DNA from 2 places in the Streptomyces sp. NPDC085596 genome. Region 1 is predicted to be linked to the other one. Evidence: predicted binding sites of a transcription regulator. Region 1 holds the regulator's gene; the other holds the start of a gene.
What was found. Region 1 encodes HspR, which represses chaperone genes until heat shock. Its sites were predicted from a motif close to TTGAGNNNNNNNNNCTCAA; they were not measured.
Positions count from the first base shown of each region.

Region 2: the regulator HspR is predicted to act here: its motif matches at 2,220-2,238, upstream of lon (endopeptidase La).

Region 1 covers NZ_JBITTC010000005.1:210,547-217,758, reverse strand. The annotation lists gene grpE (nucleotide exchange factor GrpE) at 1-629, shown strand, start outside; gene dnaJ (molecular chaperone DnaJ) at 675-1,859, shown strand; gene ACIGA3_RS17090 (heat shock protein transcriptional repressor HspR) at 1,865-2,323, shown strand; gene ACIGA3_RS17085 (sugar ABC transporter substrate-binding protein) at 2,660-3,766, shown strand; gene ACIGA3_RS17080 (LuxR C-terminal-related transcriptional regulator) at 3,986-5,014, shown strand; gene ACIGA3_RS17075 (helix-turn-helix transcriptional regulator) at 5,024-6,037, opposite strand; gene ACIGA3_RS17070 (hypothetical protein) at 6,387-6,722, shown strand; gene ACIGA3_RS17065 (pyridoxamine 5'-phosphate oxidase family protein) at 6,861-7,212, opposite strand, start outside.
Region 2 covers NZ_JBITTC010000011.1:119,176-126,387, forward strand. The annotation lists gene ACIGA3_RS27450 (ATP-binding protein) at 1-602, opposite strand, end outside; gene ACIGA3_RS27455 (response regulator transcription factor) at 599-1,339, opposite strand; gene ACIGA3_RS27460 (spermidine synthase) at 1,448-2,134, opposite strand; gene lon (endopeptidase La) at 2,261-4,678, shown strand; gene ACIGA3_RS27470 (lysozyme) at 4,741-5,559, opposite strand; gene ACIGA3_RS27475 (MarR family winged helix-turn-helix transcriptional regulator) at 5,788-6,279, shown strand; gene ACIGA3_RS27480 (protein phosphatase 2C domain-containing protein) at 6,353-7,141, opposite strand.

The DNA.
Region 1 (7,212 bases):
TCGAGGAGAAGCCCGACGTCCCCTCCGGCGCGAACCCCGACGACGCCGAGCCGCAGGCCGCCTCCGAGGAGGGGGCGGCCCCGGCTGGGGACGCAAGTGCAGACGTGGCCCTGGTGGCCCAGCTGGACCAGGCACGCACGGCGCTCGGTGAGCGCACGGCGGACCTCCAGCGCCTCCAGGCCGAGTTCCAGAACTACCGCCGCCGCGTCGAGCGCGACCGCATCGCGGTCAAGGAGGTCGCCGTCGCGAACCTCCTGACCGAGCTGCTGCCCGTGCTGGACGACATCGGCCGCGCGCGGGAACACGGCGAACTGGTCGGCGGCTTCAAGTCGGTGGCCGAGTCGATGGAGTCCGTCGCGGCCAAGATGGGCCTCATGCAGTTCGGCAAGGAGGGCGAGCCCTTCGACCCGACGATCCATGAAGCCCTGATGCACTCCTACGCGCCCGACGTCACCGAGACGACGTGCGTGGCCATCCTCCAGCCCGGTTACCGCATCGGTGAGCGCACCATCCGCCCCGCGCGGGTGGCCGTCGCCGAGCCGCAGCCCGGCGCGCAGACCGTCCAGGCGGAGGAGGCCGAGGAGAGCGCGGCCGACGACAAGGAGAACGGTGGCCCGGAGGAGGGCTGACGTAATCACGCAGATCACGCAGTACCGGAAGGAGGGACGTCGGGGATGAGCACCAAGGACTTCATCGAGAAGGACTTCTACAAGGTCCTCGGCGTCCCCAAGGACGCCACCGAGGCGGAGATCAAGAAGGCGTACCGGAAGCTCGCCCGCGAGTTCCACCCGGACGCCAACAAGGGCAACACCCGCGCCGAGGAGCGCTTCAAGGAGATCTCCGAGGCGAACGACGTCCTCGGCGACCCCAAGAAGCGCAAGGAGTACGACGAGGCGCGCGCCCTGTTCGGCAACGGCGGTTTCCGGCCGGGGCCGGGCGCGGCGGGCGGCGGGCAGTTCAACTTCGACCTCGGCGACCTCTTCGGCGGCGCCGGCGGGGCGGGCGGCGCGCAGAGCGGCAGCTTCGGCGGCGGCATCGGCGATGTCTTCGGCGGCCTGTTCAACCGGGGCGGCGCGGGTACCACCCGTACCCAGCCGCGCCGGGGGCAGGACGTCGACACCGAGGTGACGCTCAGCTTCACCGAGGCGATCGAGGGCGCGACCGTACCGCTCCGGATGACCTCGCAGGCGCCCTGCAAGGCGTGTTCGGGCACCGGCGACAAGAACGGCACGCCGCGTGTGTGCCCGACCTGCGTCGGCACCGGACAGGTCGCGCGGGGCTCGGGCGGCGGCTTCTCGCTCACCGACCCGTGCCCCGACTGCAAGGGCCGCGGCCTGATCGCCGAGCACCCCTGCATGGAGTGCAGCGGCAGCGGCCGGGCCAAGTCCTCGCGCACCATGCAGGTCCGCATCCCGGCGGGCGTCACCGACGGGCAGCGCATCCGGCTGCGCGGCAAGGGCGCGCCCGGCGAGCGCGGCGGCCCGGCGGGCGACCTGTACGTCACCGTCCATGTGGGCGAGCACAAGGTGTTCGGCCGCAAGGGTGACAACCTCACCGTCACCGTCCCGGTGACGTTCGCCGAGGCAGCCCTCGGCGGCGAGGTGCGGGTACCCACCCTCGGCGGGTCCCCGGTCACCCTGAAGCTGCCGCCCGGCACGCCCAACGGCCGCACCATGCGGGCGCGGGGCAAGGGCGCGGCGCGCAAGGACGGCAGCCATGGTGATCTGCTGATCACCGTGGAGGTGAGTGTCCCGAAGGACCTCTCGGGGAAGGCTCGTGACGCGCTCGAGGCGTATCGAGAGGCGACCGCGGACGAGGACCCGCGGGCGGAGCTGTTCGAGGCCGCGAAGGGAGAATGAGCCCGATGGACACACCCGGTCGTCGGCGCAACCCGTACGAGCTGACCGAGGAGACCCCGGTCTACGTCATCTCGGTCGCCGCGCAGCTCTCCGGACTCCATCCGCAGACGCTCCGGCAGTACGACCGCCTCGGTCTGGTCTCCCCGGACCGCACGGCGGGGCGCGGGCGGCGCTATTCGGCCCGTGACATCGAACTGCTCCGCCAGGTGCAGCAGTTGTCGCAGGACGAGGGCATCAACCTGGCCGGCATCAAGCGCATCATCGAGCTGGAGAACCAGGTCGTCGCGCTCCAGTCCCGGGTGGCAGAGCTGGAGTCGGCCCTGGACGGCGCGGCGGCGACGATGCGTCAGCGCGAGGCCGCCGTGCACGCCTCCTACCGCCGCGACCTGGTCCCGTACCAGGAGGTCCAGCAGACCAGCGCGCTGGTGGTGTGGCGGCCCAAGCGGCAGCAGTCCGCGGACTGACCGGACGCGTCCGGCGAGCACCCTCGAAGGGGCCGGGAGGCACAACGCCTCCCGGCCCCTCGGTCGTTCACGGGAGCGTTCACAGCGGCGTTCACAGGCTGGCTGACTTCATTCGACAGTGTGTACGTAACACGTGGGTCGGGCGGGGAGGGTGTGAAGCGTGTTTACAGAGGGTTGCGCAAGGCTCCGCCAGGTCTTCACCGGCTGAACGCAGCGTGGTGTTGCCATCTCGTTAAGTTGTTTTGCTTGACGCCATGGGGCGCCTCCGCGTTGTCTTTTCAGACACCTGGGTCGCACGCAGCACCCCGTCGGAACGCACCTGAAGTGAGCCCTCGAATGCGTCGTATCGCCATGTCCGTGGCCGTCTCCACGATGGTCCTCCCGCTCGCCGGCTGCGGCGTCCTGAACTCGGCGGGTGACGACGCGAGCGCGAGCCCCACCATGGGCGACCAGGTCACCGTCGGCCTGCTGCTCCCGGAGAAGGCCAACACCCGCTACGACAAGTTCGACTACCCGATCATCAAGAGCAAGGTGTCCGAACTGACCCACAAGAAGGGGAAGGTCGAGTACGCCAACGCCGACGCGGACGCCGGCCAGCAGGCCGACCAGATGCAGCGGATGATCGACGAGAAGGTCAACGTCATCCTGCTGGACGCGGTCGACTCGCACGCCATCGCGTCGACGGTGAAGAAGGCCAAGGACGCGGGCATCCCGGTCATCGCCTACGACCGGCTGGCCGAGGGCCCGATCGACGCGTACATCTCCTTCGACAACGAGCTGGTCGGCGAGGTGCAGGGCCGCTCCCTGCTGGAGCGGCTGGGCTCGGGCGCCGGGCTCTCCGACAAGATCGTGATGATGAACGGCTCGCCCACCGACCCCAACGCCAAGCAGTTCAAGGAGGGTGCGTTCTCCGAGCTGAACGGCAAGGTGACGATCGCGGACAGCTTCGACACCAAGGACTGGAAGCCGGAGAACGCCGAGGCCAACATGACCGAGGCGATCGGCAAGATAGGCAAGGCGAACATCGCGGCCGTCTACTCCGCCAACGACGGCATGGCGGCCGGGGTCATCAAGGCCCTCAAGAACGCCGGTGTCACCACCATGCCCCCGATCACCGGTCAGGACGCCGAACTCGACGCCGTGCAGCGCATCCTGGCGGGCGAGCAGTACATGAGCGTCTACAAGTCCTACCCGGACGAGGCCGAGGCCGCGGCCCAGATGGCCGTCGCCAAGGTGCAGGGCAAGGACATCCAGTTCGACGCCCTCACCCAGGACCGCATCGACAGCCCCACCGACAAGCAGATCCCGGCCAAGCTGGTCCAGGTGAGCGCGCTGACCAAGAGCAAGATCAAGGACACGGTCGTCGCGGACGGCATCTACTCGGTCGACGAGATCTGCACGGCCGGCTACAAGGCGGCCTGCGCGGCCGTCGGCCTGCGCTGACACCGCGCGGCGCGGTCGGGGCACGGCCCCGAGGCAGGTGAGGGAGGCGGCCCCGGTGACGGCGGGGCCACCTCCCTTTTTCGCGCCCCGGCGGCCCCCAACGATCCGGGCATACCGGTGTTTCGCGGCCCGCGGGGCGCGGGGAGCCGTGTTGCGGAGGCGGGCGGGGCCGCGCATAGTTGCGCTGCGAAGTGGCGGCGACCGGGGGTGGAATGGGCGATGGCCGGGCACGCGACGCAGAGACATCCCCATGGTGCCGACCGGCTGTGCGCGCCGGGGGACCGCGTGTACTCCCGCGCCGTACGCCGGGGCCGGGTGCCGCGCGCCGAAGCCGAGCCGGTGCCCTGCCTGCTGGAGCTGGCCCTGCTGCACCCCGACCCCGACGACATGGACTGGCTGGTCCCCACCTCCCCGCAGGAGGTGATGACCCGGCTGCTGCGCGGGGTCTACGACGAGGTCACCCAGAGCCAGCGCCGGATGGGCTCGGCGGTCGCCGCGTTCGACTGGTACGCCGGGCTCGGCCGTCAACTGCCCGACCTCGCCCCGCAGGGTGAAGGCACCGCGATCCGGGTGCTGGACGGGCTCACCCGTATCCAGGCCGCGATGGACGAGGCGACCGAGGCATGCGCGACCGAGGTGCTCACCGTGCAGCCCGGCGGCATCCGGCGCGAGGCCGAGCTGACCGAGGGACTGCACCGGGCGCTGGAACTGCGCGGCCGGGGCGTGCGGATGCGCGACCTGTACACGCATGTCGCCCGGCACGGGCAGGGGTTGCTCAACTACCTGGAGCTGATGGGCGACGCGGTGGAGGCCCGCACCCTGGACGAGGTCATCGACCGGCTCATCCTCTTCGACCGCACCGTCGCCTTCATCCCCGCCAACACCGACCGCACCATGGCCCTGGAGCTGCGCCACCCGGCGCTGGTGGAGTACCTGGTGACCGTCTTCGAGCGGCTGTGGCGACTGGCGATCCCGCTCACCGCCCCGCTGCCCGACACCGGCATCGAAGGCATCTCGCACCGTGAACGCGCCATCGCCGCGCTGCTCGCCGAGGGCCACCAGGACGCGGTGATCGCCGAGCGGCTCGGCATCAGCGTGCGCACCTGCCGCGCGCACATAGCCCGGCTCTCGGAGACCCTGGGCGCGACCAGCCGTACCCAACTCGGCGTCCGCATGGCCCAGGTGGGGCTGGACGGCCCGTCGCACGGACCGGCTCCGGCGCCCGCGGGCGGTGTACACGCACCCTGAACTACGCGCTCATTCCTCCTCGTTGAGGATGCCGGAGCGGGCGATGAGGTAGCCGAGCTGGGCCCGGCTGCCGCTGCCCAGCGCGGTGGCCAGCTTGGCGATGTGGGCCCGGCAGGTGCGGACGTTCATCCCGAGGCGGCGCGCGATCGCCTCGTCGACATGGCCCTCCACCAGGAGCTTGGCGATGGAGTGCTGGATGTCGGTGATGCCGTCCGGTGCGGTCTCGTAGGGCGTGCCGGCGCTCAGCGGGACCGCGCGGCTCCACATGAACTCGAAGACCTTGACGAGGTAGCGCACCAGGCCGGGGTGGCGCAGCTCCAGGGCGACCTGGCGGTCATCGCGGACCGGGATGAAGGCCACCGTCTCGTCGCAGATGATCAGCCGCTCGACCAGTTCGTCGATGGTGCGGTACTCCGCCTTGCCGTCGGCGAAGCGGTCCACGTAGGCGAGCCGGTCGGCGCTGTAGCGGGCGGTGTGCTGGTACAGGGTCCGGATGCGCACCCCGCGCTCGATGAGCGGCTGGTCGCGCTCCAGCGCCTCCAGGAGGCGGTTCTCGGGGCTGCGGCGCCCACCAGGCTGCACGGTGAGCACCTCGGTGCGGCACTGGCCGGTCGCCAGGTCCAGGGCCGCGTTGATGCGGTCCAGGCCCTCCAGGACGGTGATGGCGTGGGTCGGGGCGTCCTCACGCGCGCTCAGCGTCATGAAGGGTTCGAAGATCTCGGACAGCACGATGGACCGGCGCCGCCGATCGGCGATCTCCCGCTCGATGGGGCTCAGCCGCTGGGCCAGCGCGACGGCCGGCGCCACGGGCCGCAGCCAGCCGGGGTCGTCGGGGTCGGGGTGGAGCAGGGCGAACTCCATCAGGCACGGGGCCGCTTCGGCGTCCGCGCGCGGGATGCGGCCGGTGCGCAGGGCACTCGCGTAGAGGCGGCTTCCTTCCGCGCACATCTCGGTCACCGCGTGGGGATGTGTCGCCTCTGTCCCGTTTGTTACCAAATCTCCACCCCCCAGGGTCCTGAACATGCAGGAACATGATGCACCGATCGTGTGGCGATGATGTGCCTGAATGAGCCATCGTCTAACTCGACGGGGGAAGAGGGGACTTTCAAGTGAGGACGAAGCCGACCATGCGTAACAGAATGCTTCGCTCGGCGCTTGTTGCCGCTCTCTCCGCCGTTGCGGCCGTCGGAACTCTGGCGGGCCTCTCCGGTGCGGCGAGCGTGCACGAGCCGGGTGCCGGGGGGACCGTGACAGCGGCGGGCGTTCAGGACACCAGGTGGGACACCGCCCCGCTGGACACCAGGTGGGACAGCACGCCGGCGGATACGAGGTGGGACGTCGCCCCGCTCGACACGCGGTGGGACTGATCACCATGACCACGCCTCCCGACGACCGCTCCTTCCGTCGTGAGATGGCCACCGCCTACCGTTCCGGCTGGCACTTCATCGATCTGGTCACCGCCATCCCCCACAGCGGCGACTCGTTGATGGTGACGGTGTTCGGCGAACCGGTCGTGGTCACCCGGGACGAGGACGAGGACGTACGGGCGTACCGCTGTCTGCGCAAGCCCCGTGGTGCGCCGCAGCCGGTGCGGTGTGCCGTCCGGTACGGCATGATCTTCGTCAATCTCGACCAGCGGGACCACCGTCTCGCGGAGCCCGAGGTCGCCGACCTCAGGACCACAACTGCCACCCCCCGCAGTGCCTGACGCGATTCCCCCGTCGTAAAAGATCGCTCAGGCGCTTCCCCCCGCAGCGGCGTCACCGTGACCTGAACACGGTGACGCCGCTGCAGTTTCTGCGCATATTTCGGGGTATCGGCTATCCGGCCACGTGGCCGAAACTCTTCAGCCGCGCCCGAGCGCGCGTTCCACCTCGATCTCGATGGCGACCCGCAGGGGGTTCTCCCTGGGGGCCCGGCCGTACCGCTCGGTGAAGCGCCGCTCCGCCTCCGCGACCGACTCCCGGTCCTCGCGCACCCGCGCCCGGCCCTCCAGCGTGGCCCAGCGCCGGCCGTCGACCTGGCACACCGCCACCCGTGCCCCCTCGGCCCCGGCCGCGCGCACGAGCGCCGCCTTCGTGCTGGTGCCGCTGGTGATGACGCGGGCGATCCCGGCCTCCGGGTCCCAGGTCACGCAGACCGGCACCACGTGCGGGCTGCCGTCCGGGCGCAGGGTGGTGAGCGTGCTCAGATGCCGC
Region 2 (7,212 bases), on a different contig from region 1:
TCGAAGCGGCGGGCCTTCAGCGGGACCACGCCGTTGTCGAGGCGGGAGAGGTCGAGCAGGGTCTCCACCAGCCGGCCAAGACGGTCGGTCTGGCGCAGCGCGGTGCGCATGGTCTCGGGGTCGGCCTCGGTGACGCCGTCGACGATGTTCTCCAGCACCGCGCGCAGCCCCGCGATGGGGGTGCGCAGCTCGTGCGAGACGTTCGCCACCAGCTCCTTGCGCTGGAGGTCCTGTGCCTCCAGCTCGTCCGCCATGACGTTGATCGTCACGGCCAGGTCGCCGAGTTCGTCGCGGCGGCCCTCGCTCACCCGGCGCGTGTAGTCGCCGTGCGAGATGGAGCGGGCCACCGCGTTCATCTCGTCCAGCGGCGCGGTGAGCGAGTGGGCCACGAACTGGGTGATCAGCAGCGTGGCGATCATCGAGAAGACCGTGATGAAGCGCAGTTCGGTCTTGGTGTGCACCGCGATCATGGAGAGACCGGTGGTGATCAGCACCGAGATGACGACCAGCGCGCCCAGCTTGGTCTTGATCGAGAACGGGCGTACACCGCCCCAGGGTCCGCCCCCGGCGCGCCGGCGCCCCGCTTCCCGTCCCAGACTCACGGCGTCGGCGTCTCCAGCGCGTAACCGACCCCGTGCACCGTGCGGATGCGCTCGGCGCCGATCTTCCGGCGCAGCGCCTTGATGTGACTGTCCACGGTCCGGGTGCCGGAGGCGTCCGCCCAGTCCCACACCTCGGCCAGCAGCTGCTCCCGGGAGAGCACCGCGCGCGGGGTGTTGGCCAGGCACACCAGCAGGTCGAACTCGGTGGGCGTCAGGTGCACGTCGTCGGACTTCACCCGCACCCGGCGCTGGGCGTGGTCGATCTCCAGCTCGCCGAGGCGGAGTATGCCGGAGCGGGGGGTGGTCGCGGCGAGCGCGGCGCGCTCCATGCGGCGCAGCAGGACGTGCACGCGCGCGGCCAGCTCCCGCATGGAGAACGGCTTGGTCATGTAGTCGTCGGCGCCGACCCCGAGACCCACCAGCATGTCGGTCTCGTCGTCGCGCGCGGTGAGCATCATCACCGGCACCGGGCGGGACGCCTGCACGCGGCGGCAGACCTCCAGGCCGTCGAAGCCGGGCAGCATGATGTCGAGGATCAGCAGGTCGGGCTGCCACGCCTCGGCCGTGTCGACCGCCGACGGACCGTCACCGGCGGTCTGCACGAGGAATCCCTCGGCGCGGAGCCGGGCCGCGACAGCGTCGACGATCGTGGGGTCGTCCTCGACGACCAGGACCCGGCGCTGCGCGCCCTGAGACGTCGTCGCCGCGCTGGTCTGGGAGGTGTGTGTCTGCTCCATCGCCCGCCCCTGTTGCTTTCCGGAATCCGTGGGGTGATCCCATGACTGCGATTGACGCTTGAATGATCCGCGTCACGCTGCACATTACGGGGACACGCCGGGCCGTCGCTATCCAGGTCGGACGGCGAGATGGACCACGTCGGGAACGCCACGGGCAACGGGGACCTCTTCGGTACGCACCTGTCGGAACCCGGCATTCCGCAAGGTTCCTTCAAATTCCGGAGAGGGCTGCGCGGACCAGGTGGCCAGTACCCCGCCAGGTCTCAACACCCTTGCGCACGCGGCGAGTCCGCGTGGTGTGTACAGGCTCTCGTTGCCCTCCGTGACGGTCCAGCCGGGGCCGTTGTCGATGTCGAGGCACAGCGCGTCGAACGTGTCCGATGTCTCATTGACGTAAGCGACGAGATCCGCCTCCACGACGCGCGTACGCGGGTCGGCCAGCGCCCCGGCGGAGATCGGGGCCAGCGGGCCGCCGCGGTGCCAGTCGATGACGGCGGGCTCGCGCTCGATCACGGTGATCCGTCCCCAGCGGGGGTCGGCGGCCGCGTGCGCCAGGGAGAAGCCCACGCCGAGCCCGCCGATCAGCACCTCCGGAGCCGGGCGGTCGTCCAGCGCGTCCCGCGCCGCGTCCACGAGCAGCCGCTCCGAGCGTCCGTCGGAAGTGTCCATCAGGAAACACCCGTTGGCGATGATCTGGAGCAACTCCCCGCTCCGGCGCAGCACCACCTCTCCGTACGGTCCCTCGCGCCGGTCCAAGACCACGGGGTCCACGGGTCTGTCGTGCGTGGCAGTCATGCCGACATCCTGCCCCGCTCGCCGCGGAAGTCTTCGTTCGCCCAGAGCGAACGATGTTCGGGGAACATTCAACGGCTGCTGAGCATTGAGTCAGTGTTGCTCAAGTTGACTGCCATAGGGGAGATCATGGCTGATGAGTCCACAGCGTTCACGCTCGTTCTGCCCGTGCTGCCGCTCGACGACGAGGTCGTGCTGCCCGGCATGGTCGTTCCGCTGGATCTGAGCGACGCCGAGGTGCGGGCCGCCGTGGAGGCCGCCCAGGCCGCCGCGCGTGCGGAGTCCGGCAAGCCGAAGGTGCTGCTGGTCCCGCGCATCGACGGCACTTACGCGAAGACCGGTGTGCTGGGCACCGTCGAGCAGGTCGGCAGACTCGCCGACGGCGACCCCGGCGCCCTGGTCAAGGGGCGCGACCGGGTCCGCATCGGCGCGGGCACGACCGGCCCCGGCGCCGCCCTGTGGGTCGAGGGCACCCGTGTCGAGGAGTCCGTGCCCGACCCCCTGCCCGGCCAGGTGACCGACCTGGTCAAGGAGTACAAGGCGCTGGCCACCACCTGGCTGCGCAAACGCGGCGCCTGGCAGGTCGTGGACCGGGTCCAGGCCATCGACGACGTCTCCGCGCTCGCCGACAACTCCGGTTACTCGCCCTTCCTCACCACCGACCAGAAGACCGAGCTGCTGGAGACCACCGACCCGGTGGCCCGCCTGAAGCTCGCCACCCAGCAGCTCCGCGACCACCTCGCCGAGCAGGACGTGGCCGAGACCATCGCCAAGGACGTCCAGGAGGGCGTCGACAAGCAGCAGCGCGAGTTCCTGCTGCGGCGCCAGCTGGAAGCGGTCCGCAAGGAACTGCGCGAGCTGAACGGCGACGGCCCGGACGCGGCCGAGGAGTCCGACGACTACCGCGCCCGCGTGGAGTCCGCCGACCTGCCCGAGCACGTCCGCGAGGCCGCGCTCAAGGAAGTGGAGAAGCTGGAGCGCTCCTCCGACCAGTCGCCCGAGGGCTCCTGGATTCGCACCTGGCTGGACACCGTCCTGGAGTTGCCGTGGAACGAGCGGACCGAGGACACCTACGACATCCAGGGCGCCAAGGAGATCCTGGACGCCGAGCACGCCGGTCTGGACGACGTGAAGGCGCGCATCACCGAGTACCTCGCGGTGCGCAAGCGGCGCGGTGAGCGCGGCCTCGGTGTGATCGGCGGGCGGCGCGGCGGTGCCGTGCTCGCGCTGGTCGGCCCGCCCGGCGTCGGCAAGACCAGCCTCGGTGAGTCCGTGGCGCACGCGATGGGGCGGAAGTTCGTCCGGGTCGCCCTCGGCGGCGTCCGCGACGAGGCGGAGATCCGGGGCCACCGGCGCACCTACGTCGGCGCGCTGCCCGGCCGTATCGTCCGCGCGGTCAAGGAGGCCGGGTCGATGAACCCGGTCGTGCTGCTGGACGAGATCGACAAGGTCGGCTCGGACTTCCGGGGCGACCCGGCCGCCGCCCTGCTCGAAGTGCTGGACCCGGCGCAGAACCACACCTTCCGCGACCACTACCTGGAGGTCGAACTCGACCTGTCCGACGTGGTCTTCCTCGCCACCGCCAATGTGCTGGAGGCGATCCCGGAGGCGCTGGCCGACCGGATGGAGATCGTCCGGCTGGACGGCTACACCGAGGACGAGAAGGTCGTCATCGCCCGCGACCACCTGCTCCCGCGCCAGCTGGAGCGGGCCGGCCTGACCGGCGACGAGGTCACGCTGGAGGAGGGCGCGCTGCGCAGGCTCGCCGGGGAGTACACCCGCGAGGCGGGCGTGCGCACCCTGGAGCGGACCGTGGCACGGCTGCTGCGCAAGGTCGCGGCCCAGCACGAACTGGGCGAGCGGGAGCTGCCGTTCACCGTCCGCGAGGAGGATCTGCGCGGCCTGGTCGGGCGTCCGCACCACGTGCCCGAGTCCGCGCAGGACCCGGCCGAGCGCCGTACCGCCGTACCCGGCGTGGCGACCGGGCTCGCGGTCACCGGGGCGGGCGGCGACGTGCTGTACGTCGAGGCGTCGCTCGCCGACCCGGAGACGGGCGCGGCGGGGCTGGCCCTGACCGGGCAGCTCGGTGACGTGATGAAGGAGTCGGCGCAGATCGCGCTGAGCTTCCTGCGCAGCCGGGGCGCCGAACTGGAGCTGCCGGTGGCCGACCTGAAGGACCGGGGTGTGCACATCCACTTCCCGGCCGGCGCGGTCCCGAAGGACGGGCCGAGCGCGGGCATCACCATGACGACCGCGCTGGCCTCCCTGCTCTCCGGACGGCTGGTCCGCACGGACGTGGCGATGACCGGTGAGGTCTCGCTGACCGGGCGGGTGCTGCCGATCGGCGGGCTGAAGCAGAAGCTGCTCGCCGCGCACCGCGCCGGGGTGACCACCGTGATCATCCCCAAGCGCAACGAGGCCGACCTGGACGACGTCCCGGCCGAGGTGCTGGAGAAGCTCGACGTGCACGCGGTGACCGATGTCCGCCAGGTGCTGGAGCTGGCCCTCGCGCCCGCCACCGTGGCGGAGGTCCCGGTCGCGGCCTGAACAGGGCGAAGGCCCGAGTCCCCCATGCGAGGGGGGCTCGGGCCTTTCGCGTACGTACGTCCTTATCCGTTGGCCAGGGCCTGCACCCGGTCCAGGGCGCCGTTGAACCGGTCGTGGTCGCCGACCGTCGGGCCGGAGGAGGTGTACTGCCACATCGTGTGGAAGCCCCAGCCCGCGGGCAGCGTGCCCGGCGCGGTGGCGTACCGGGCGATCCACAGCGGGTTGACCGCGCCGAAGGCGGCGCTGTTGCCCGTGCACTGGGTCCACCAGCTCGTCGCCGTGTAGATCACCGCGTCCCGGCCGGTGCGCGCCCGGTAGGTGTTCAGGAAGTCCGCGATCCAGTTGGTCATCGCGGCGCCGGCCATGCCGTAACAGGCGTCGCCGTACGGGTTCCACTCGATGTCGAGCACGCCGGGCAGCGTCCGGCCGTCACGCGACCAGCCGCCGCCGTGGTCCACGAAGTAGTTGGCCTGCACCGCGCCGCTCGTGGTGTCCGGGGTGGCGAAGTGGTACGCGCCCCGGATCATGCCCACGTTGTAGGAGCCGTTGTACTGCTGGGCGAAGGACGGGTTGGTGTAGTAGGTGCCCTCCGTGGCCTTCGTGTAGGCCCAGCGGACGCCGCTGTTCCACAGCGTGGCCCAGTCGACGTTGCCCTGGTGGCCGGAGACGTCGACGCCCTCGGTCTGGGCGGCGCGGGTGCCCGCCGGGGCACCGGAGCGGCCGTCGTGGGAGAGGACGCCCATGCCGAGGTAGGCGTCGCCGCGGTGGGGCGCGGCCTGGGCGGGAGCGGCGGAGAGGACCAGGGAGAGCGCGCCGAGCAGGGCCGTGAGCAGCACGGCGAGCGTGCGCGGGCGGGCGGGGCCGGGTCTGTGCACGGGCATGGCGTGGCCTTTCGGGAGGGAAGGTGGGGGACCTGAAATGACCGACGAGCCTGTTTGCGTGGGCCCGCCGCGAGGGGGCCCGTCCAAGAAGCTACGCACGTAGATACGGGGGTGGGAAGAGGGTCCGGATGCCGCCGTTGGTCTACGCCTGCGAAATACTGACCGAGCTGCGGCGATGACGGGGTCCGGCAGAAAATTTCAGACGCGAAACCGGGCAGGGGTACTGAGGTGCACGAGGACGGGAACAACGGTACGGGCGGTGGCGCCGCACCCGTGGCGCCGCGCTGTGTCGACCAGGAATTCCTGGCGCTGGAGCGCGAACTGACGGTGCTGCTGCGGCGGGCGCGGGCCAACCAGGGCGAGATGGCCCGCGAGGTCCACCCCGACCTGGAGCCCGCCGCGTACGGCCTGCTCATCCGGCTCGACGAGCAGGGCGCCCAGCGGGCCACCGACCTGGCCGCCTACATCGGCGTCGGCAAGGCCACCATGTCCCGCCAGCTGCGCGCCCTGGAGGAGCTGGGTCTGATCGCCCGCGAGCCCGATCCGGCCGACGGCCGCGCCTGGCTGGTCACCCTCACCGACGAGGGCCGGGGCCGGGTGGGCCAGGTCAGGGAGGCCCGCCGCGCCCGCTACGTCAGCCAGCTCGCCCACTGGGATCGCCGTGAGGTAGCCGAACTCGCCCGGCTGCTGCACGAGTTGAACGGCATCGCGGAGAAGTAGCCGCTTTTCTCGGGGCCCTCGCAGCGCTCTCACAGCGGGGGCCCTCACAGCGGGGCCCTCACAGCGGGGGCCCTCACAGCTCCACGTGGACGGCCGTCGCGTCGTCGTGCGTCTTGCTGCGGCCCAGGAACGCCCGCTCCTCGCTGTCCGCCGACTCCAGCTCCCGCACCCGGTCCACCAGGGCGCGGGTGCCCTCCTTGGCGACCAGGTCGAACAGGGCCGTCCAGTCGCCCTCGTGGAACTTCTCCGTCCAGCGGGCCGCGCCGTCCGTCAGCGCCACCAGTGAGCGCACCTGGCCGCGCGGCACCGTGCCGGTGACCGCGCGCCGGGCCACCGAGGGGTCGGCGGCGGCCGTGAAGAAGCCGCCCTCCTTGTTGCGCAGCTCGGCGTCCACCCGTTCCGCGCTCGCCAGCGCCGTACGCGGCAGCCGGTCCAGCCGGTCGTCCAGTACCGGGGTCACCGTGCCGTCCGGGGCGCGCAGCAGCAGCGCGGAGTCCGAGAGCACCAGGTACTCGACCGTCTGTGCCGACCAGCGGACCAGCACCACCGTCGCCTGGGGCGTACGCGGGTGAGAAAGGTCACAGGTGATCAGATGGGCCTCGGATGTTTGGCGGATCGCCCGGCTGAGAATCTCCGCCAGCGTCAGATCTCGGTGGGAAACGGTCAGTTCGGTCAGCGCGCCGCCCAGCCGGGCGGTGAACCAGGGCACCGGGTGGGAGCAGCCCGGCGGGTGCGGGGGCGGTGTCACTCCGTCCAGCAAGATCACGCAACCGCCCTGACCGCAGGCGGGTAGTCCGACACCCGCGAAGTCCTCGTTGGGCCGGTCGGCGCCGCCGGGTTCCGAGACGAGATCAGTGCGCATCCCGCCAGTCTGCACGAACCCTTCACGAGGCGGGGCAACGGCCGGAGTGTGCGCCCTCCTTGGCGCGACCG